Regions from separate parts of the Exiguobacterium sp. 17-1 genome, predicted to be linked through region 2. Evidence: predicted binding sites of a transcription regulator. Region 2 holds the regulator's gene; each other region holds the start of a gene.

Region 1 (7,928 bases), 780 kb from region 2:
ATTGAACAATTGTTTTCTACATCAAAAATGACAGTGACCATTCCGGTTGCTTAATCGATGAATCAAAGAGGCAGGATGAGGGAGAACCTTATCCTGTCTCTTTTTTGTGCTAAAATTGACAGGAGAGAAGAGAGGGGGCGTTGTTTTGAAATGGATCATCCGGTTATCCTGTTTATGTGTACTGACCTTGATGTTGGCTGGATGTAACCAGCAGGAACAAAAGAAATCGACGACGCAAGGAGATGACACGGAACAACCGATTGAAATCAAGGTGTCCGGAAAACAATTAGAACCAAACGTCGTCTTAGCTGTCGTAAAATTAAAAAATCCAAATGAACAAGCGTTGACCCTGACATTCCCGACATCCCAGCGATTCGAATTAAAAATCAAGGATGCGGATCAAAAAGTACTCTATACTTTTTCGCAAGAGCAGGTATTTACGCAAGCAATCGAACAAGAGCGGTTCAAAGGATTGGAGACAAAACGTTACGAAGTAAAAATCGAGCTTCCAGCTTCCAGTCAACCGGCTCAAGTTGAGGCGATGACCATCCGTCAGGTAAAGGGAGCCTCGGCTTCCAACAGGAAAGCTCAAAGTGAAATCTCGAATTAAACAATGATAAAAAGCTGAAGGAGTGTGACGGTTTTATGCAACAGGAGATCATTCAAGTGACTGGGGTCAAGCCAGTCATCGTCGCTGAAGAAGAAATCAAACAACGAGTTCAATTTTTAAAAGACTATCTTGTGCATACAGGAGCAAAAGGACTTGTTCTTGGTATTTCAGGAGGACAAGACTCATCATTAGCCGGTCGTCTCTGTCAACTCGCTGTCGAAGAGTTACGCAGTGAGACAAATCGAGAGTATCAGTTTTATGCTGTTCGACTACCATACGGTCAACAACAAGACGAATCAGATGCCCAGCTTGCCCTGTCATTCATCCGTCCGGATCATGCTTTACGCGTGGACATCAAGCCGGCAGTTGCTGCTTCCATGGCTTCTTTTGAACAAGCAACGGGAGGCGTATTGTCCGATTTTAGTAAAGGGAATACAAAAGCACGGGAACGAATGAAGGTGCAGTATGATATAGCAGCCCACTACGGTTGTTTAGTCGTGGGAACAGATCATGCAGCTGAATTCGTAACCGGTTTTTACACGAAACACGGCGACGGAGCGTGTGATTTAACGCCGTTGACCGGACTGAATAAGCGTCAAGGAAAACAATTATTGCGCGAATTACAGGCACCTGAAGGATTGATTGAAAAGGTTCCGACAGCCGACTTAGAAGACAACCAACCGGGGTTACCAGACGAACAAGCTCTAGGCATGACATACAATGAAATTGATGATTATTTAGAAGGTAAAACGATTTCCGATGAAAGCCAGGCTAAACTGGAAGGTCAGTACAAACGGGTGGGACATAAACACCATATGCCGGTCTCACCACTGGATACTTGGTGGAAATAAACAATCTTTTGCAGGCGACAGCTAAAACAGCTGTCGTTTTTTTTGTCTAAAAATCGGGAAAAGAACCAGAACAAATCATGAAGAGAGTCGGACGGGAGGTAAGGGCATGGAATCGATAGCAGTCATCGGCGGTGGACTAGCGGGATTATCAGCCGCGGCCTTGCTTGCGAAACAAGGGAAACGTGTTCAGCTGTATGATGCAGCGATGTTAGGCGGAAGAGCGACCTCACAAATCATCAAAGGGTATACGTTTAACTACGGGGCGCATGCAGTATATGGACGGGATCATTCCGTGCTAAAGACGATCATTAAAAGTTTGAAATTAGAGATTACCTGGCTGGACTTTTCTTCGACGAAAGCAAAATATGAATTTTCCGGTCATTTAACTGCTGCTCCGGCCAATGCAATTGGTCTCTTAAAAACAGAAGTGATTGGAGGAGCGGATAAACTTCGTTTTACATGGGAAGTTGTGAAAACGGTTCTCCGTCTTGAAAAGGGAGTGCCGGAGTTGTCGATTGGTCAATGGTTGGTCCAAGAAAAAGTCGAGGAAGATGTGTCCCGCCTGATGCTTGATTTGGCCTCCAGTAATTTCTTTACGACCGAACCTGAAAACATTCCGTCAGTCGTCTATTTTGACTATTACCGTAAACTCTTTCGGACACGAAAACCGGTTTCGTATATCGCCGGCGGATGGCAAGTTCTGATCGATGAGTTGGAACGTGTCCTGCAGGAGCAGGGAGGGATGATTCATCGGAAAACCAAAATCACAGCGATTGAAGAAAAGGAACAAGGGTACCGGTTGCGTGATCGAAAAAAAACGGAATGGACTGTTGACCGGGTTGTCTTGGCGCTTCCGCCCCGTGATATGCGAAAACTCGCATTGCCTGCTTCTGTCCAATCCTTTATCGAACCTTTTGCCCAATATGAACCGGTGGAAGTTCTCGTCTACGATATCGGAATCAGTCCATATCTCAAGACACCGTTCTCATACGTTTACGATCGCACCCATCAACTGTTCGTAACTGATTTATCTCATTATGATCCGAGTATCGCACCAAAAAATGGTCAGGTCTTACAAGTCGTTGCATATCTTGCGCATCAGGAAGTCGGAAATCCAGATTATTTGGCGGAAAAAGTCAAACACATTCATCGACTTCTTGATCAACATTATCCGGAATGGCAGGAACGTTTGGTCGTTGAACGGACGATGAAGCGCGCCATCGTCCAAGAAATCAAATGGAAGATGGGACAAAGCGGATTACCTAGTTTTATGCAGGGCGAAGAGGATGGGACACTCGCGTTTGTGGGAGATTGGTGTGAAGGAGAAGGCCAGTTATCCGAATTGTCCTTTTCGAGCGCGTTGAATGTAGCGATGGCATGGAAATAAAAAAAACGCTCATTGAGCGTTTTTTTGTTTCGGATAAAAGGCAAGGATGACCAATAAGGTGAACGCAATCAGACTCATCATCGGAATCGTCAGGAAACCAAAATAATTGACCCACTTGATGAGGCAACCGTTCGTGCAGAGTGCTTCTCCGTCCGGTAAGCGCTCGAGTACGACGTGATAGGCTGCGACTGCAAACCCGAGTAACGTATATAATCGAAGAAAAAATCCATCGACCGGACGATTACGGAATAAGGATACGAGCAAATAGATGGCGGTCGTATACATGAACAGACGTTGCCACCAGCATAACGGACAAGGGATGAATCCACGAATCTCACTGAAATACAGACTGCCTAAAGTAGCGACCGTTGAGACGATCAACATAAAATGATACCGTGACATATGTACCTTCCTCTCTAACGTGTTAAACTAATGCCATCTTATATCATGAGGAGTCGAATCATACATTGCAAGTGTCGGAAATGGAAATGTTGATTACGTTATCAGAAGAATTGAACATGAGACGGGCAGCAGAACGTCTTTTTGTCTCGCAACCTGCTCTCAGCCAACGTTTGGTCGCAATCGAGCGGCGCTGGGCAACAAAGCTGTTCATTCGTTCATCACGTGGACTGAGTATCACTCCGCAAGGTGAAAAGGTCATCGGACTCGCCAAAGAAATGAACCGAAAAGAACTGGAACTGAAAAGTGAGTTAACGGCAGAAGAAGGAGCAGTTTACGGTACACTTCGGATTGCTGTCGCGTCCATTATGGGGCAATATTGGCTTCCCCGTGTCCTGAAACGGTTTGTCGAACGGTATCCGCACGTCCGTGTCCAATTGGTCACAGGGTGGTCGAGTGAAATGATGCGGCATATGCTGGAAGAACATTTTCATATCGGTATCATCCGTGGAAATCCCGATTGGAAAGGCGTGAAGGAACGGCTGTTCTCCGATCCGTTGTATCTCGTGGACAGTGAACTGACGTCACTCGAGCAGCTTCGGAAGACAGAACGTCCTTTCATCCAATTCAAAAGTGACTCGACGTACTATCAAGAGATTTTAGAATGGTGGCAGGATCGCTTTTCGAGTCCACCGGCTCGAACGCTCGTCGTTGATCAGATTGAGACGTGTAAACAGATGGCGCTTCACGGGATTGGTTTTGCCATCTTACCCGAATCAACGATTCATGAAGCGAGCGAAGTGATGCAGATTCCACTCAAAACATCATCCGGAAAAATTTTAAAGCGGGACACATGGATTCTATCGACAGAGTCGATGCTTGAATTAAAACAAGTCCAAGCGTTTTGGGACATCGTCAAAGAAGAAGGAGGAAGTCAGTCAGATGGAATACGCAATTGAAATGCGCCGAGAGCTTCATAAAATACCGGAGCCGGGATTTAAGGAGTTTAAAACGCAAGCTTTTATTCTTGATCAAATCCGGTCATACCCGGAAGAACGGGTAAGTTATGATACATTCGAAACAGGAGTATTTGTCCGCGTGAAAGGCTTAACCGGGAACCGGACGATTGGATATCGGGCAGACATCGACGGATTACCGATCGAAGAAGCAACGGGGTTGCCGTTTGGTTCTGAGCATCCCGGCTTCATGCACGCCTGTGGTCATGATGTTCACGCATCGATCGCCTTAGGTCTGTTACGCAGGATTGTCGAATTGCCTGTCATGGATGATGTCGTCTTCCTGTTCCAACCGGCTGAAGAAGGACCGGGTGGGGCAGAACCGATGATTAAAAGCCCGCTGTTTGAAAAGTATCGTCCAAGCGAGATGTATGGTCTGCATGTCGCGCCGGAATATCCGGTCGGGACGATTGCAAGCCGGCCAGGTGTCTTGTTTGCGAGTGCCCGGGAAGTTCATATCACGATTTATGGACAGAGCGGTCATGCGGCCTTTCCGCATTTGACGATTGATACGGTTGTTGCCCAGGCGGCATTGATCATGCAGCTTCAGACGATTGTCAGTCGTTCAATCAATCCAATGAACTGCAGTGTCATTACAATCGGAAAAGTGGAAGCGGGAATCCGGGAGAATGTCATTGCCGGTCGGGCGCTACTCGACGGAACGATGCGGGCGCTTAACGGAACAGACATGGAAAAATTAGAGCAACGTGTGCGGGATATCGTACGCGGCATCGAAGCTTCATTCGGTGTAAAAATCGATTTGCAGTTCGGGAATCGGTATTATGAAGTCGTTAACGATCAACGAGTCGTCGATAAATTTTCGTCTTTCGTCAAAATGAATGCGAATTATATTGAGTGCGATGCTGCAATGACAGGCGAAGATTTTGGCTTCATGTTAAAAGAAATTCCTGGCATGATGTTTTGGCTTGGTGTGAATAATGCAACGTCTGGATTACACCAACCGACCTTGAATCCAGATGAAGATGCCATTCCCTTCGTCATTAATTTACTCGATCATTATTTCCGCGAATACGTCTAAACAAAAGACGTGACAATCGGCCCTTTATTCATGGAAAAATGGATAAAGGGCTTTCATTTTATAGAAGAGAACAGTTTTCGAACGTTTTGTGAAATAAATCACGAGTATATGTGAACAATTTGTTACATCAAACATTTAAAACAGACACAAATGATTATGTTCTCTATGATACGGATATAAACAATATATAGAAGTACGTCTAGAAAGAGGGGGCTATACACATGTTCAATGATCCAGTCATGCTCAGTCGATTATTGACAGGGCTCACATTAGCATTCCACATCATCTTTGCGACGATTGGGGTAGGGGTTCCATTGATGGTACTCGCAGCTGAGTACATCGGAATTAAACGAAAAGATTCAGACTATATTCTTCTAGCTCGACGCTGGACGCGTGGTTATATCGTAACCGTAGCGGTAGGTGTCGTAACAGGAACAGCGATTGGGTTACAATTGTCGCTTTTATGGCCATCATTGATGCAAGTAGCTGGTCAAACGATCGCATTACCGTTATTTATGGAAACTTTCGCCTTTTTCTTTGAAGCGATTTTCCTCGGAATTTACCTGTACACATGGGATCGATTTAAAAATCCATGGCTGCATTGGTTGATCGGGATTCCAGTCGTCATTGGAGCGACATTATCTGCCTTCTTCATCACGACGGTCAACTCTTTCATGAACTCACCAGAAGGATTTAAAATCGTCAACGGGACACTCACGCAAATCGAACCGTTGAAAGCGATGTTTAATACGGCGACACCAACAAAAGCAACGCACGTCATCGTATCCGCTTACTTGACGGTTGCCTTCATCTTGGCAGCGATTGCGGCCTTCCATCTGTTACGGAAGAAAACTTTGTCGGCAGCAGAAACGGCATATCATAAAAAAGCCCTTCGCTTAACTGTCATGGCCGGATTAATCTTTGCTTTCTCAACAGCTTTAGTTGGAGACTTCTCCGGGAAATACCTGGCGAAATACCAACCGGAAAAATTAGCAGCAGCAGAATGGCATTTTGAAACGACAAGTGAAGCCGAGTTGATTTTCGGTGGAATCTTGGATGAACAGGCGGACGGCAGTTATGAAATCAAAGGTGCCGTCAAGATTCCGTATGCTTTATCCATTCTCGCAGGGGGAGCACCGGATACAGAAGTCATCGGGTTAAATGAATTCGCCAAAGAGGATCAGGCACCTCTGTTTGTCCACTATTTCTTCGATATCATGGTATCGATCGGTATGTACCTGGCTGCGATTTCAGCCTTGTTCATCTTGGCATTCCGACTCAAAAAGTTGAATCCGTACAATAAGTGGTTACTGCGCGGTATTTTCATCGGTGGACCGCTCGCCATCGTTTCGATCGAAGCGGGATGGATGTATGCGGAAATCGGACGTCAACCGTGGACGCTCTATGGTATTATGAGAACGGCTGATGCGGCTACCACTTCGACCGCTGTCGGACCGATGTTGATTTTGTTCAGTTTACTTTATCTGTTGCTCGGAACGATTTGTACAGTCGTCTTGCTCCGGATGTTTAAAAATAACCCTGTCGGCAAAGAACTCGCAGATGATCATCATTCACGTGGTGAAGCGATGTTTGCAGACGACAATAAATAAGGAGGGAACGAGTTGGACATTCAAACACTTGGAATAACCGTACTTTGGACGTTCCTTTATGGATATCTCATCGTTGCCTCAATTGACTTCGGTGCCGGTTTTTACGCGTTTTATTCAAAATATACGAAACGGGATCATCTGACGAACCGTTTGATTCTCCGTTATCTTTCGCCGGTCTGGGAAGTGACGAACGTCTTCTTCGTCTTCTTCTTCGTCGGACTCGTCGGATTCTTTCCGGATACGGCTTATTATTACGGGACAGCTTTACTCGTTCCAGCCTCAATCGTCTTAGTATTAATTGCGATTCGCGGTAGCTTTTACGCATTTGCCAACTACGGCTCAAATGACAGCATGTTCTATACTTTCTTATATGGAGCAACAGGACTATTGATTCCGGCAGCGATGTCCACGACATTGACAATCAGTCAAGGTGGATTCATTCGTAAAACGAATGAGACAGTCGAATTCCTTGGGACGAAGCTGTTCACAAACTTCTATTCTTGGACGGTCGTCGCGCTTGCAATCGTATCCGTCCTCTATATCAGTGCGATGTTCCTGTTGTTCTATGCGGATAAAGCAAAGGACGAGAATGCAACACCATTGATTCGTAAATGGGCATTGTTCTGGAGTATTCCAACGATTGTTGTCTGTGCGTTAGTCTTCTTTGGTCTAAAAAATCAGGCGGCGTGGCATTATGAAAACATCTTAAACGGCAATTGGTGGTGGTTCGCAGCAAGTTTCCTATTCTTCTGCGTCGCGGTCACACTTGTTTACCTGAAGAAAAACTATGGTATCGCCTTTATCGCTGTTATGGCTCAGTATGGCGTTGCCTGGTTCGGATACGGATATACACACCTTCCTTACATTCTTTATCCATACATCGACATCAATAAAGCGGTCGTTAACGAAACGATGGCAACGGCACTTGTTGTCGTCTTTATCTTCGGATTGATGTTATTGATTCCTGCATTGTATTTGATCTTACGGTTGTTCCTGTTTGATAATGATTATGTCAG
Region 2 (7,928 bases):
ACACATCAAAGACTAATGCTTTAATTGGTTGCGTCATGCTGATCACCTTTCTGAGTTACATGTTATCTGTATCTAGTTCCCGAAAACTGATGTCGCTGAAACACGTATTAGAGGAGAGAGCGGAGGCGTGACGCGAGCCGGATTCGGGAACTGATAGATAAGACCAGGCTCTACCGGAAAGGAAATGAGACATTTTATGACACGCCGACAAAAAATCATTCGAATTCTTTTGCTTGTCTTGATCATCAGCGGACTGATTTGGTTCAGTCGTTCCTATCTCAACCTCCGTCCAAGCGACATCAAGGACTGGATCTTATCATTCGGGATGTGGGCGCCGATTCTGTATATCTTACTCTATACGATTCGTCCGTTGATTTTCTTCCCGGCATCGGTCCTGTCGATCACCGGTGGTTTGGCGTTTGGTGCCTGGCTCGGGACACTTTACACCGTCATCGGAGCGACACTTGGCGCTGTCGTTGCTTTTTTAGTTGCCCAAAAGCTTGGGAACCGGCTAATCAAGAAAAAGGAACAAGTAGGAAAACTCAATCAGATTCAGCAGCAACTCGAAAAAAATGGATTTATCTATGTCCTGATTTTCCGTCTGTTGCCGATTTTTAACTTCGATTTGATCAGCTATGCCGCCGGGCTGTCGAAAGTCCGCTTGTTATCCTTTTTCCTGGCGACGTTGCTTGGAATCATCCCCGGTACGTTTGCTTATAACTTTTTAGGCAGCAGTATCGTCTCAAAAGATCCACAACTCATCATCGGTGCCATCCTCGTCTTTCTCGTATTGACGATTGTCCCGTGGTACATTCAAAAACGCTGGAAAGCAAAAAAAGACCTTGGCTGACGACAGCCGAGGTCTTTCGTTTAAGCATGTAATCGTTGTGCCCGTTCGAAAAATTCTTCAGCGAACGTGTGACAGGCGGCTTGTTTCTCCGGTGTATCCGGGTCAAACTCAATCTTCAGACCAGGAGCGATGACGGTCGCACCGGCTGATTGTAACGTCTGTTCGAGCAAATCGACAGCGGCGCAGTATTTCGGATAATCACGATCCCCCGAACCAAAGGCGGCAGCTGCCAAACCTTTCAAGTCACTATCGGCAAGATCCTCAACAAAATCTTCCGCTTCATACGGTAAATCGCCGTCTCCCCATGTGTACGAGCCGAGTAGCACGGCATCATACTGAGAGAAGTCAGATGGAAATAACTGATCAAGCTCTTGTATATGAACCGTACAGCCCTTGCGTTCGAGTTCCGCCCGCAAAAGGTGCACGATATCTTCTGTATTGCCGGACATGCTGACAAAACCAATCATGATGTTCATCTGAATCATCCTTTCTCCAAAACATGAACACCTTTAGTTTAAATGATAATCGTTCTCAATACAAACGAAAATAAAAAGCCTCTCCAGAGTGGAGAGACTTTTTATGTCAGTCTTGGAGCTCGGCCCATTCTTCGATTGAACGAATGACAGGTTCAAGCTGACGACCTTTGTCAGTCAAACTGTATTGAATTTTAATCGGACGTTCCGGAATGACGGTCCGGATGACAATACCTTCCGCCTCAAGTTCCTTCATGCGCTCCGTTAACATACGACCAGATAACTCCGGAATCGCATCTTGAATTTCGTTGAAACGACAGGTCTTCGTCATAAGATGACGTAAAATCAAGCCCGTCCACTTCTTGCCCAAAATTTCAAAGGCATGTTCGACTTTCGGACAAAGGGCAGTCGGAATCAATGTCTCTTCCATCAGCACTCATCCTTTCTATAGTCTTAGTATACCCACTCTGATGCAAAATTACGAATTATTTTACTTAAAGTAATAAAATAAACAAAAACAAATCTATTTACTTTTAGTAAGTGTTAGTTTATAGTCGTATTTAGGTTACGAAAAGTAATTAAAAAACATTAAGTAAAAGGGGTTTTAATCAAGATGATGGATTTAGGATTATTTCTTATTCGATTGGTGATTGGATTAACATTTGCAGCACATGGGACACAAAAATTGTTTGGCTGGTTCGGTGGACACGGGATTGCAGGAACAGGCGGCTGGTTCGAATCGATCGGGATGAAACCGGGTAAAACACTTGCGCTTGCAGCAGGACTGGCAGAACTGATTGGTGGTTTACTATTTGCCGGTGGATTGTTCTTATGGTTCGCGGCAGCACTGATTATCGGGTCGATGCTTGTTGCGATCATCAAGGTGCACGGACAAAATGGTTACTGGGTGACACAGAACGGGTACGAATACAACATGGCACTGATCGTCATCGCCCTTGGCGTCGCCTTGATTGGTGCCGGAGACTATTCACTCGCAGCCATGCTCGGGTGATCAGAGAAAGCGGGTAAAAAGATGAAGTTTGATGCACAGTCACTCAGTCCAAAAGAAAATTATAAATTGTTGATCGGGAGTATCATCCCGAGACCGATTGCCTTTGTCACGACGAAAGGAGCGGACGGAACGGTCAATGCCGCCCCGTTTTCGTTCTTCACCGTCGCTTCGAGCCATCCGCCGCAACTGTTGATTGCCGTTCAAAAGACGGATCAGGGCGAAAAAGACACCGCTAAAAATATCTTATTGAATCAAGAATATGTCATCCATATCGTCAGTGAAGAGATCGTCGAAGCGGTCAACGAAACGGCAGCCCCGCTCGCTTACGGTGAAAGTGAACTGGAGCGGACGAATCTAACACTGATCGACAGTGATTTGATTGACGTCCCGGCAGTTGCGGAAGCGAAGGTTCGCTTTGAACTGAAGCTGTCACAACACATTGAGCTGGAGGCAGCCGATTTATTGATCGGCGAAGTCATCCGGTATCATGTCGCAGATGAACTCGAGGAGTCGTTCCGGATTGATGCGGACGGTTTAAAAGCAATTGCCCGTCTCGCCGGAAATGATTATGCCAAGATTGGTGAAATCTTCACGATTGCCCGTCCTACGAAATAAGACAATGCCATACAAATAGACGAGGAAAGCAGATTCGATATCCGCTTTCCTCGTCTATTTTTGTTGCTTACTCCATGTTATGGCGTTTACTGTACTGGAAACCGTCCAGCAGATAAAACAGGACGGCAAGTGCCCAGATTCCGACACAACTGATCAAAAAGGCGACCAGTGGTGAGACAGCGCCGTAATACATGATGATCATCGGATCATTCAGTTCGACGAACGACTGAATCGTCAACAACGTACAGATCAGACCCGACAATAAACTGATGAACAGTCCGCTCCACGTTTGGATGACAAGTCCGATCATACAGGAAATTAAGATGAATAATGGATAAACGGCATTAAATGCATCCGGACGAATGAAAGCCGAGACATAGTCCGCATACATCGGGACGAAGTAGAGGACGCCGGACAATAATCCTTGGATCAGATTGATTAGATAACTTTTCGAGCGCATCAGTGGAACGACTCCCACTGTTCCATCAAATCGAGCAAGTCGACATCAATCTGATCGCGCTCTGCCGAAAGGGCGGTCGCTTTCGGAATATCATTAAAGACTTCTGGTTCGCACAACAACTGTTCGATTTCAACCGACCGGTTTTCTAACCGTTCAATTTCTTGTTCGAGCTGCTCGAGTTGCTGTTTCTTTTTACGTGCTTCTTTTTGGGCTTCCTTGTCAATCGTCTTTGTCGACGCGACTTTGATTGCTTTCGCTTCTTCCGCTTCGAGACGGGCGATTTCTTCCTTCTCGGCTTTTTTCTCCATATAATACGAGTAGTCACCGAGGTAATCGGTCACACCGTCTGTACTCATCTCGATGACGCGGGTCGCAACCCGGTCGATGAAGTAACGGTCGTGGGAGACGAACAGTAACGTGCCTTCGTAATCGACGAGTGCGTTTTCGAGGACCATTTTCGAATCAAGATCCAGGTGGTTCGTCGGCTCATCCAGCACAAGCAGATTCGTTTTCCGTAACTTCAGCTTCGCGAGCGCCAGACGTCCGCGTTCACCGCCCGATAATTCATGGACGAGCTTGAAGACATCATCGCCGCTGAATAGGAACTGCCCAAGCACGGACCGGACTTCCTGTTCGCGCATCAACGGCCATTCGTTCCAAATCTCATCGATGACACGGTTGCGGTCATTCAGTTCCGCCTGCTCCTGATCGTAGTAGCCGATTGAGATACCGGTACCGAAACGATAGTCACCGAACAGCGGTTTGAGACGGCCGACAAGCACTTTCAGTAACGTCGACTTGCCGATTCCGTTTGGTCCGACGAGCGCCAGTGATTCCGCACGTTGCAGCCGGAACGTAATGTTTTTCGAGACGGCTTCTTCGTAGCCGACAGCGAGTTGATTGACCTGCAGGACGTCATTGCCGCTCTGCTTTTCAATCGGGAACGATAGGACGGTACTGCGTTCGTCGCCGTCCGGACGGTCGATCCGGTCGACTTTTTCGAGACGCTTGCGGACACTTTGCGCCCGTTTCGTCGTCGTCGCACGGGCGATGTTACGCTGGATGAAGTCCTGCATCTTCGCGATGTCTTCCTGCTGCTGTTCGAACTGTTTCATTTCCTGTTCGTACAGTGCCGCTTTTTGTTCGAGATACTTCGTATAGTTGCCTGTGAATTTCCGGGACACGTTCCGGGACAATTCATAGACGACGTTGACGACTTGATCGAGGAAGTAGCGGTCGTGGGAAACGATTAAGACGGCACCACGGTAACCGGATAAGTAGCTTTCAAGCCAAGACAACGTATCGATGTCGAGGTGGTTGGTCGGCTCATCGAGAATCAACAGTTCCGGTGCCTGGAGTAACATTTTCGCCAGGGCAAGCCGGGTCCGCTGTCCACCAGAAAGCGTCTGAATCCGGCGGGAATAATCGTCCGGATAAAAACGCATCCCGTGTAAGACGGAGCGGATGTTGGCTTCGAACTGATAGCCGCCGGCTTCCGAGAAGTCGTGTTGCGCTTGATCGTACGTTTTCAGGAGACGGTCATAGGCAGTCGGATCATTTAATATGTGCTCCATGCCCATTTCGATTTCCATCCGGCGAAGCGCCCGTTCCTGATCCTGCAGATGCTCAAAGACGGTCAGCATCTCGTTCCAAATCGATTCGTTCGACTCGAGTCCGCTGTCCTGCGCGAGATAACCAATCCGGACTTCCTTGCTTTTCATGATCTCCCCCGAGTCATGTGACAGCTCCCCGGCGATGATTTTTAAAAGTGTCGATTTTCCGGCACCGTTTCGTCCGACGAGGGCAATCCGGTCCCGTTCCTGTACTTCGAGTTTAATATTGTCTAAAATCGGCTCTACGCCGAATGATTTTGAGAGTTGGTTTACTTGTAAGAGAATCATATCCATCCATCCTTCCACCCTTTAGTCTATCACGAAAAATCCTGCCGAATATAATATTTGTTACTCTATGTGAAGTGGTTTACAATCAAGGGGAGTAGAATTCTTTGCATTGATTTGGGTGCCACGTCAGAACGTGGCCGAAGGGGGAACTGCAGTATGAATGGGCCAGACACAAAAATACCACAAGCAACGGCGAAACGACTGCCGTTATATTATCGTTTTATCCAGAGTCTCTATAACTCCGGCAAGCTGCGCGTCTCGTCAGCAGAGCTCAGCGAAGCGGTCAAAGTCGACTCCGCGACGATCCGTCGTGACTTTTCCTACTTTGGGGCGTTAGGGAAAAAAGGGTACGGTTATAATGTTCAACATTTGTTAACATTTTTCCGAAAGACACTCAACCAAGACGAGGTCACGAATGTCGCCTTAATCGGGGTCGGACATCTCGGAACAGCGTTTGCAAATTATAACTTTTTAAAGAATAATAGTACTCGTATCGTCATCGCGTTTGACGCCGATGAAGATAAGGTCGGAACAACGACGCAGGACGTTCCGATTTATCATGTGTCGGATATGAAAGAACAAATCAAAGCGAACCATGTCGACGTCGCCATCTTGACGGTACCGTCCCAGTTCGCCCAGTCAGTGGCGGATGAGTTAGTTGAGTACGGTGTGACCGGCATTCTGAACTTTACACCGGCCCGGTTGAATGTACCGGCCCATGTCCGGGTGCATCACATCGATCTGTCAATCGAGCTGCAGTCGCTCGTCTATTTCATGAAGCATTATTCGCAATCAGCTGAAGGAGTGAAATCATAATGGAAAACCTTATTCCGTTAACGGTCGGATTCATGGGACCGGGAAGCATCGCCTTGATTGGTGTCGTCGCCCTCATCATCTTCGGACCGAAGAAATTACCGGAACTCGGCCGCGCGGCCGGTCAAACGTTAAAAGAGTTCAAGAGTGCGACACACGGCATCATGGACGATGATAAGGACAAAAAGGACGAAACGAAAGAGAAGTGAGTGAATCATGGCGATCGATCAAGAACAGAGTGTGACATCGCACTTAGATGAACTGCGTAAGCGGATTGTCTGGTCGCTCATCATCGTGGTGGTCATGTTTATCGCAGCCTTTCCGCTCGTCCGGCCGCTCGTCCGTTTCTTACAGGCCGACCTCAAGGAACTCGGAATTGGTCTGAATGCGTTTAACGTCGTTGATCCGTTGATGTTATATCTGAATCTTGCGTTCATCATCGCAATCGTCTTGGCGTCCCCGTTTTGGATGTACCAGCTTTGGGCGTTCATCCGTCCCGGTCTGCACGACCAAGAACAAAAAGCGACGTTGACGTACATTCCCGTGACGTTTTTCTTATTCCTCGCGGGCGTTTCGTTTTCTTATTTTTGGCTGTTGCCGTTTTTACTGGAAGTATCAACGGAACTCGGACAAGAGCTTGGGATTGAACAGGTCATCGGGGTCGAGAACTATTTCAGTTTCCTGATCCGGTTGACGATTCCGTTTGGTCTGTTGTTTCAGTTACCGGTCGTGACGATGTTTTTGACACGGCTCGGACTCGTGACGCCGTTCTTCATGCGGAAGAATCGGAAGTATGCGTATTTTGCGCTGTTCGTGATCGCGGCGTTGATCTCACCGCCCGACATCACATCGCATTTGATGATTTCTGTTCCGCTGTTCGTCCTGTATGAAATCAGTATCATCATCTCGGCACGGACGTATAAAAAAGTGCTGATCCTGGAGCAACAGGCGGAACTGGAACGACAGGCAGATCTGATGCGTGAGTTAAATAAGTAAAAAGAAGAAGCTTTTTCTTGCCGTGATGGCAAGAAAAGCTTTTTTTTGTAAGCGGTCTAATTTTATATTGAAAAAATGAACAGAAGTGGTTATACTCGTAATAGAAACACACGGGGGCTTAGCTCAGCTGGGAGAGCGTTTGGCTGGCAGCCAAAAGGTCGTCGGTTCGAGCCCGATAGTCTCCATATCGCTTTACCTGCCGAAACCTTGGGAAACCAAGGTTTTTTTTATGTCCTTTTTTCTTCACCTGTAAGAAATAGATAAGGAAATATAAGGATTTATACATTTTGTGATGTAATAAACAAACAAATACTTTTAAAAAGCACCAAATTTAAATTGTATATTAAGCGAAAGTTAATTAAACTAAAAATACAGAATTTTCGTTTAATATGCTTTGTTCCACATTACATTTTTGGAAAAGAGGAAAAAGAATGAAGAAAAAGAAGATTGCTCTGATGGCAGCTGCCCTCATGACATCTTCCAGCCTAGTTCATGCTGAGGGACACGTGTCATCACAAAAAGTGGATGTACAAAAGCCACAAGCACTCTCACTGAAAAAAGCGGGTCAAGAAAAGTCATACAGTCAAAACGAAAAAGTACGGATTGTCGTCGAGCTCGATCAAAAAGCAGCGATTGAACATGCACAAGCACAAAATAAGCGTTACAGCACGTTAAGCAACACGGAAAAAATTATTCTTAAGAATCAAATCGTCAATAAACAAAAAGAAGTCAAAGCAGCGATTGCCCAAAAAGATATTTCTGTTTCGTATAAAGAAAGTTTCACAACTGTCTTGAACGGTTTCAGCGG
Region 3 (7,928 bases), on a different contig from region 2:
CGAAGAGCCAGGCTGTGCGGTTCAAGCCGCTTTGGCGAACGAAAGCTTGTCGCACGAACGGTGGGACAGCTTCCTGAAACTGAAACGTGAAGTCGCCTATGCGGAACGAAAACAAAATGTCGCCTTACAAGCAGCCGAAAAAGAGAAGTGGAAGAAGATCCACAAGCAGGCACAGGCCCGAACGAAACTGAAGTATCAAAAACGATGATTTAATTTAACATCACAAAACGAACGACGCCCTTCTGATTAAACAGAGAGGCGTCGTTCGTTTTGTTAAAAAAAGGTAAAGGATTTAATCCTGATCAAAATGAACAGTTCCCGTCAATTCATCGAGACGTCTTAAATCGTTCTGAATCGCTTGAATGTCACTTGGTTGTTGTTCCCGGAGTAGTTTCGTTCCGACAGGATGGACGACAGCTTCTTGATCTAACGCGATTGTCCGGTTCGAGAGTCGGTCATTGAAGTAACGATCGTGCGAAACGAACAACAGTTCACCCGGAAAGACATCGAGAGCCGCCTCGATTTGTTCGCGGGTCGTTAAATCCAAGTAGTTGGTCGGTTCATCCAAAATCAACAGACGGGCACCGGAAAAATAGAGGCGTAAGAAGGCGATCCGGCATCGCTCGCCCATGCTCGCTGCGTCAATTGGTTGATAGACCCGGTCACGCCGAAATAGAAAACAAGCGAGCAGCGTCCGCGCATCGGTCTCGGAAATCGTTGTCTCTTCCATCAAAGCGTCCAACAGAGAACCGGAAGTCGGTAAATTCGAAAGCGCCTGAGAAAAATAACCGGTCGTCAGGGACGGATGACGTATGATTGTTCCTTGAGTCGGATTCAGTTCACCTTGAATCAGACGGAGCAACGTCGTTTTTCCGGAACCGTTCCGACCGATGACGGCAATCCGGTCTCCTTGCTGGATGGAGAAGGTCAGCTGTTTCAATAGTGGGAGACTCGCGTAAGAAAAGGAAACGGCGTCCAATGAAAGCAACTGCTTTGCTGCAAAGGATGCGGCTTCAAACGCGACATGAACGGACGGTGCCGCTTCTGGTTTGGCAACCCGTTGATCCAGGACCTGTTCGAGCTGTTTTTCTTTTGCTTTGAACTTTTTCGCTTGTTTGGTTGCCTTTTTCTTGGCGTATGGATCGCGTTCGCTTGCATGGGCGACAGCTTGTTGATGCCAGTTTTGGTATTGATGGATCATCCGCTTCAGTTCTTTGCGTGTTTTTTCCTGTTTTTCATATTCGCGTTCTTGGGTCAGGCGTTCCTGTTCTTTTTGCTGGCGATACGTTTGATAGTTGCCTTTATAACGTGTTGCGAGACTCGGTGTCAGCTCAATGACGGCATCGGCCGTTGCATCGATGAAGGCACGTTCATGTGACACGTAAAGAATCGCGATGGGTGTCTGGTGCATCCATTCAATCAACCAATCCAATGTGTCGGCATCCAAGTGATTGGTCGGCTCGTCTAGCAGAATGAAATCTGGTTGTTGGACCAACAGACAGGCGAGTTGGATGCGGGTCTGTTCGCCTCCGCTGAGTGTGTCAAAGGGGTGAGACCAGACGTATTCAGGCAGTTGAACTTCTTTTAATGCACGTGCTGCGTCCGCTTCGAGTGAAAAAGCATCAACATCCAAAGCGACTTGGTACGCTTCGATGGATGGCGAGTGGAGTGTTTGTTCCCGTGCCTGATAACGAACTTGATCGGCTTGCTCGACCAGGCGAAGTGCCGGTTCATCAGAAGAGAGGTGTTGGGCGACATGACCGGCGTTTGTATAGGCACGGAAGATATCGCCGGACGTCGGCTTGATCTGTTGGAGGATGATTTGTAATAACGTGGTCTTCCCGACGCCATTGGCACCGACCAAGGCGACATGCTCACCCGGATGAACGGAAAACGAGATGTGTTGGAACAACGTCTGTTGCGGAAGCTCAACGTGTAAATCGTGAATCGATAAGATTTCAGTAGGCATATTCTCAGCTCCTTAGGAGTTCATTTCGATACAGATGAAATGAAAACACACCATCCGAAAGCGAGCGGATGGTGTGCAGGAGTGCAGATCAAAGAAGGTATCTTCCTGATGAGGGAAATACCGAAAATGAGCAGACTCGTAGCGTCAGTCATCCGCAACTCATTGCGAAAGTGATGAATTCTTTCATCATTAGACAGTAGCGAGTGAATGCTTCATTTCGGTATTGTACCTCCTATTCATAGACTATGTGTTCAGTGTAGCAACTTGTCGTCAGCAAGACAAGTAAGAATCGAGTAATGCTTGAGCAGTCGTTGCTTCTTCCGGACTCGGCGGCAGAACATCCGCCAATGGATAGTCGAGACCAAGCGCTTCCCATTTGTAGACGCCAAGCTGATGATAAGGAAGGACTTCGACCCGTTCGACATTCCCGAGTGTCCGGATGAATTCGCCCGTCTGTCGAAGGAACGTCTCCGTCATCGTCAAACCGGGCACGAGGACGTGGCGGATCCAGACGGGAATGTTTCGCTCCGCCAACCGTTTGGCAAAGGCAAGTGTATTGGCATTACTGCGTCCGGTCAGAATCCGGCAGGTGGCGTCATCGATATGTTTAATATCAAGTAAAACAAGATCCGTATAGTCGAGAATCCGGTCAATATTTTTCGGGACGACCGAACCGGCTGTATCGATGACGGTATGCAAGCCTTTTTGTTTTGCTTCCCGAAGTGCGGCTTCCAAAAATTCCGGTTGGGCAAGCGGTTCTCCGCCGGAAAATGTGATACCACCGCCTGTCGCTTCGAAAAATGATCGGTAACTTTCCGCTTCTTCAATGATTTCCGTTGCCGAGACGGAACGACCACATCCGAATTCCCACGTATCCGCATTGTGGCAGTATTGGCAACGTAAAGGACAGCCTTGCGTGAAGACGATGAAGCGAATACCCGGTCCGTCGACCGTGCCGCAGGATTCAACAGAATGAATCGTTCCGTATGTCATAGCCATTTCAGTCCTTTCTTTCAGTTAAAGTGCACCGTGGAACGTCCGGTTGATGACGTCGATTTGCTGTTCGCGGGTCAACTTGATGAAGTTGACGGCGTAACCGGAAACGCGGATCGTCAATTGTGGATAGAGTTCCGGATGTTCCATCGCATCGAGCAATGTTTCCCGGTCGAAGACATTGACGTTTAAGTGATGTCCTTTTGAAGTAGTTCCGCCCATATAGCCGTCAAGCAGTCCGACTGTATTTCGAATTCGTGTCGATTCATCTTTCCCCAGTGCTTTCGGGACGATGGAGAACGTGTAGGAAATGCCGTCAAGGGCATGTTCATACGGTAATTTCCCGACGGAAGTCAACGCAGCGACGGCCCCCTTCGTATCCCGACCATGCATCGGGTTGGCTCCCGGTGCGAATGGTTCACCAGCCCGTCGTCCATCTGGCGTATTGCCGGTTTTTTTGCCGTAGACGACATTTGAAGTAATCGTCAAGACGGATTGAGTCGGTAAAGCATCGCGGTACGTCGGATGTTTCCGGATTTTTTCCATAAACAGTTTGACGAGATCAACCGCCATCTGATCAACCCGTTGATCATTATTTCCGAATTTCGGGAAGTCACCTTCGATTTTAAAATCAACGGCGATTCCATCTGCATCACGAATCGGGGAAACTTTAGCATAACGAATGGCAGACAGACTGTCGGCGACGACGGACAGTCCGGCGATACCGCAAGCCATCGTCCGTAAGATTTCTGGATCATGCAACGCCATTTCAATCCGTTCGTAACTGTATTTATCATGCATGAAATGGATGACGTTCAACGTATTGACATAGAGTTCCGCCAACCAGTCGAGTTGACGGTCGTACGCGGCCATGACCGTTTCATAATCCAAGACGTCATCTAAAATCAAATCGGTTTTTGGAGCGACTTGAATTTTAAGTTTTTCATCCATGCCGCCGTTTAACGTATAGAGGAGTGCTTTTGCCAAGTTCGCCCGTGCTCCGAAAAATTGCATCTGTTTTCCGATTTTCATGGCGGAAACACAGCACGCGATGCCGTAGTCGTCGCCGTAAATCGGCAACATCAAATCATCATTTTCATACTGGATCGAACTGGACATAATCGACATCTTGGCACAAAATTCTTTAAAGCCGCGCGGTAGTTGTGTGGACCAAAGGACCGTCAGATTCGGTTCTGGAGCCGGACCGAGATTGACGAGTGTCTGCAGGAAGCGGAACGAACTTTTCGTGACGTTGGAGCGGCCGTCCTCACTCATCCCGCCGATGGATTCCGTGACCCAGGTCGGATCACCGGAGAATAAATCATTGTAGTCCGGGGTACGCAAGAATTTGACGATTCGCAGTTTCATGACAAAATGATCGACCAGTTCCTGTGCTGTTTGTTCCGTCAAATGTCCGGTCTGCAAATCACGTTCGATATAAATATCGAGGAACGTTGAGACGCGGCCAAGTGACATCGCAGCCCCATTTTGTTCTTTGATGGCAGCAAGATAAGCGAGGTAAACCCACTGGAACGCCTCTTGTGCGGTTTCAGCAGGACGGGATAGGTCACAATCATAACGATTGCCGAGTTCGGTCAGTTCCTGCAATGCACGAATTTGCTCATTCATTTCCTCACGGTCCCGGATCATCGATTCGGATAAAAAGCCGCCACGGTTCTGTAAGTCTTGTTTCCGTTGCTCAATCAAGTACGCTGTTCCGTATAACGCAACGCGACGGTAATCACCGATGATCCGACCACGTCCATATGCATCTGGAAGACCGGTGATGATACCTGCTTTTCGGGCGGCACGCATTTCGGGAGTATAGGCATCGAACACGCCTTGATTATGTGTTTTCCGGTATTCACTGAACGTCCGTGTCACAACAGGATCTGCCTTAAAACCATAGGCCTCGAGCGCATCGTTAACCATCCGGATTCCGCCGTTCGGATGAATCGAGCGTTTGAACGGTTCATCCGTTTGGAGACCGACGACTTTTTCTAAGTCACGATCGAGGTATCCGGGGCCGTGTGACAGGATCGTTGATGGTGTCGCAGCGTCAACGGCATATACACCACCGCGTGTCCGCTCTTCGCTTGTCAAACTCATGATTTGTTGCCACAGTGTTTCCGTAGCAACTGTTGGTCCTGCGAGAAACTGATCATCCCCTCGATATTCTGTCCGGTTTCGACGGATGAAATCTGCTACGTCAATCTGATCGTTCCACGTTCCTGTTTCGAATTGTTGCCATGCTGGTGTTTTTTCAAGTAACATTACGAACACTCCTTTGTTTGTAAGGTGAACAGTCCAAGATATATCCCTTATGTGAATAGTGTAACAAACATTAGAAGGGAAGAGTTTTACATCCCGGTGAAAGCGTAAGAGACTTGAAAAACGTTGGTATAGAAGGGATTCGTCAAATGTGTACCAGTGATTGGAACATGCTCAAAAAACAGAAAAAGGTTGAAATACAGCCATATTTTAAAATCTGTATCACTATTTTGATGCTCATCTGAACAAGACAGTTCGAATCGTGATAAAAGTCACACCGGGTTATCTTGTATTTTTATGACGTATCGTTGACAATGAAAAAGGGAATATAGACCGTGGAGGTGCATAAAATGGATTTTTTGCTGTTGGAAGACCGTGCCGATTATAGAACAGGTGATTGGGTGACGTTAAAAGTATCGACTGAAGGAACACCGAGAACAGGAATGATTACGGAGTTTGAGGAAGATGGATTTTGGATTCGTTTTGAAGATGACTTTGATTTTGAAGACTTCATCGGATATAAAGAAAAATACTTGGCGAAGCTGATTCGTCGCCCGAGTGATGTCCGATCCGATTACCCGGTGCTCAGTCAGTTTCCGAAACTGGCGGATGAACTTCAAGACCGGGTCATTCAAGGGTTTGATATTTTGACGGAAGAAATAAAGAATGACCAGGAAGTGGTATATCACATCCGGCTCATCGACGCAGGAAACGAATACACACAAACGTTACGTGGTCTGCGTGACGAAACGACCGATCAATTTGAATATGTCACAGAATGATGCAGAAGAGAGTAGGAGAATACACGTTATGGACTTTATGAAGCCTTTTATTACAGAAGCATGGGAGCGCGCCCGCTTCGAAAAAATGATGCCGGTTCAAGAACAGGCAATTCCATTATTACGCGAAAGAAAAGATGTTTTGGTCGAAGCACCGACCGGGACTGGGAAAACATTAGCATATGTCATCCCGGCATTAGAATTGATTGATGAAAATGAACCGCATATCCAAGTCGTGATTACAGCACCGACACGTGAGCTGGTCATGCAAATCCATCAAGTCATTCAACTGTTTTCGCAAGGAAGCGGCATTAAATCAGGTGCCTTCATTGGTGGCGTCGAACTCAAACGCCAGCATGAACGATTGAAGAAAAAACCGCAAATCATCGTCGGTACACCGGGACGACTCGTCGAACTGATTGATTCTAAAAAAATGAAGATGCATAAAGTAAAACTGATTGTTTTAGATGAAGCCGATCAAATTTATGAGAGCGGCATGAGCGCCTCGGCAACACGAATTGCCAACAGTGCACTTCGTGATCGTCAGCTGGCCTTCATCTCGGCGACATTGCCGGAACGAACGGCAGAGTGGGGAAAAACATTATTTGCGAACGAGCCTGCACGGATTAAAGTAGAACGTGTGATGAGTACACAAGTGAAATTCGGTTACATCGAAATGTCACGCCGTCTTAAACCGGAATACTTACGTCGCCTGGCGAACATGCAGGGAGCGAAAGTATTGACGTTCATCAATAACCGCTCATTCCTTGGACCATTAAACGGCGAACTCAGTAAGTTCTCATTAAAATACCGAATTCTTGACGCCGAAAAAGGAAAACGGGAACGGATGGAGACACTCCGTTCATATAAACGGGGCGAGTTCCCATTGCTCGTGACGACGGGCCTCGCAGCCCGTGGACTCGACATCGAAGCGGTCACCCATGTCGTCCATTATGATTTACCTGAGTCATTTGACGATTTCGTTCACCGTTCAGGACGGACAGGACGCGGGAATGCATCCGGTATGGTCCTTGCCCTCGTCACGGATCACGATTTGAAACACCTGAAGACACTGACTAAACAAATGGGTGTGGAAATGGAAGAGATGGAAATCTATCGTGGCGAAGTGATTCCGAAACGGGAACACACGGAACCCGAAACAATCAAACGACCGGCGAACCCACACCGGAAAGGACCGACACGATGAAAAGTGAGCGAAAGATAATCCCTTTTCCGACGACTGTATCGGAAGCAGAGATGAATACGGCACTTAAGACGATGTATCAAGAGGCCGCAACGGCTAGAAGTACAGACTGGGTGGCATTCATCGAAGAAATCGCAACAGAAGGACGTTGGTATTTGAAAGACGCCGAACTGTTCCGTGATTTATTCGTCGATTGGGCGATTTTCTATGAAACGGATGAACAAGGGAAAACGCCTCACGGCCGCTTTTTAGAACAGGTCAAGGAAGACATGTCACCAAGTCTGTATCGGGCGCTGAGAGGTTTGGCGGATCCGGTTCCCTCCCTGTTTGTTGTTGAGGAAGAGCGGGTCGTCGACATCATGTCAAAACAGACGTATCAGACGGATTTAGCAGAAATTGAAGTCGAGCCCGGTGATTTGTTGGTCGGTAAACTTCTTTATATCTCGGGGAAATGGCGTTTTGCGATTGCTTACATGAAAGTCGCCAAAGCATTAGTTCCAGAAGTCCGGATCCTTTTAGCTGATTTCGTGGACGAAGTGGGAGAAGATGCCTTGTTACGCCAATATCCCGAATTTTGTGCCGAGTTGATTGATTTATTACTCGATATCGAAGAAGGAAACATCGCACCACGTCCAGAATAATCAAAACCGGCCTTTCCGTAATCATTCGGAAGGGCCGTTTTTTTTGGACTGGTACACTCATTCAATCTCGG

Evidence for each region. The regulator Rex, encoded in region 2, represses fermentation and respiration genes when NADH is low (regulators of the CRP and FNR family bind a similar motif). The targets are predictions, from matches to a motif close to TTGTGAAATATTTCACAA.
Region 1: a site for Rex is predicted at 5,389-5,406, ahead of MUN34_RS03820 (cytochrome ubiquinol oxidase subunit I). Genes of this name have one in related genera too.
Region 3: a site for Rex is predicted at 5,286-5,303, ahead of pflB (formate C-acetyltransferase). Genes of this name have one in related genera too.

What each region holds. Positions count from the first base shown of each region.
Region 1 covers NZ_JALIGJ010000001.1:781,439-789,366, forward strand. Annotated here, with positions in the region: gene MUN34_RS03785 (hypothetical protein) at 1-54, shown strand, start outside; gene MUN34_RS03790 (BsuPI-related putative proteinase inhibitor) at 146-610, shown strand; gene nadE (ammonia-dependent NAD(+) synthetase) at 646-1,461, shown strand; gene MUN34_RS03800 (FAD-dependent oxidoreductase) at 1,568-2,848, shown strand; gene MUN34_RS03805 (disulfide bond formation protein B) at 2,858-3,250, opposite strand; gene MUN34_RS03810 (LysR family transcriptional regulator) at 3,316-4,206, shown strand; gene MUN34_RS03815 (N-acetyldiaminopimelate deacetylase) at 4,190-5,302, shown strand; gene MUN34_RS03820 (cytochrome ubiquinol oxidase subunit I) at 5,524-6,912, shown strand; gene MUN34_RS03825 (cytochrome d ubiquinol oxidase subunit II) at 6,925-7,928, shown strand, end outside.
Region 2 covers NZ_JALIGJ010000001.1:4,585-12,512, forward strand. Annotated here, with positions in the region: gene MUN34_RS00050 (haloacid dehalogenase type II) at 1-37, opposite strand, end outside; gene MUN34_RS00055 (TVP38/TMEM64 family protein) at 197-850, shown strand; gene MUN34_RS00060 (flavodoxin) at 871-1,326, opposite strand; gene MUN34_RS00065 (winged helix-turn-helix transcriptional regulator) at 1,433-1,753, opposite strand; gene MUN34_RS00070 (DoxX family protein) at 1,937-2,335, shown strand; gene MUN34_RS00075 (flavin reductase family protein) at 2,357-2,950, shown strand; gene MUN34_RS00080 (hypothetical protein) at 3,018-3,410, opposite strand; gene MUN34_RS00085 (ABC-F family ATP-binding cassette domain-containing protein) at 3,410-5,311, opposite strand; gene MUN34_RS00090 (redox-sensing transcriptional repressor Rex) at 5,468-6,127, shown strand; gene MUN34_RS00095 (twin-arginine translocase TatA/TatE family subunit) at 6,127-6,333, shown strand; gene tatC (twin-arginine translocase subunit TatC) at 6,341-7,120, shown strand; tRNA gene MUN34_RS00105 (tRNA-Ala) at 7,233-7,305, shown strand; gene MUN34_RS00110 (S8 family serine peptidase) at 7,552-7,928, shown strand, end outside.
Region 3 covers NZ_JALIGJ010000006.1:162,133-170,060, forward strand. Annotated here, with positions in the region: gene rsgA (ribosome small subunit-dependent GTPase A) at 1-208, shown strand, start outside; gene abc-f (ribosomal protection-like ABC-F family protein) at 293-1,969, opposite strand; gene pflA (pyruvate formate-lyase-activating protein) at 2,240-2,962, opposite strand; gene pflB (formate C-acetyltransferase) at 2,987-5,236, opposite strand; gene MUN34_RS14755 (hypothetical protein) at 5,584-6,015, shown strand; gene MUN34_RS14760 (DEAD/DEAH box helicase) at 6,044-7,219, shown strand; gene MUN34_RS14765 (hypothetical protein) at 7,216-7,857, shown strand; gene MUN34_RS14770 (GGDEF domain-containing protein) at 7,915-7,928, opposite strand, start outside.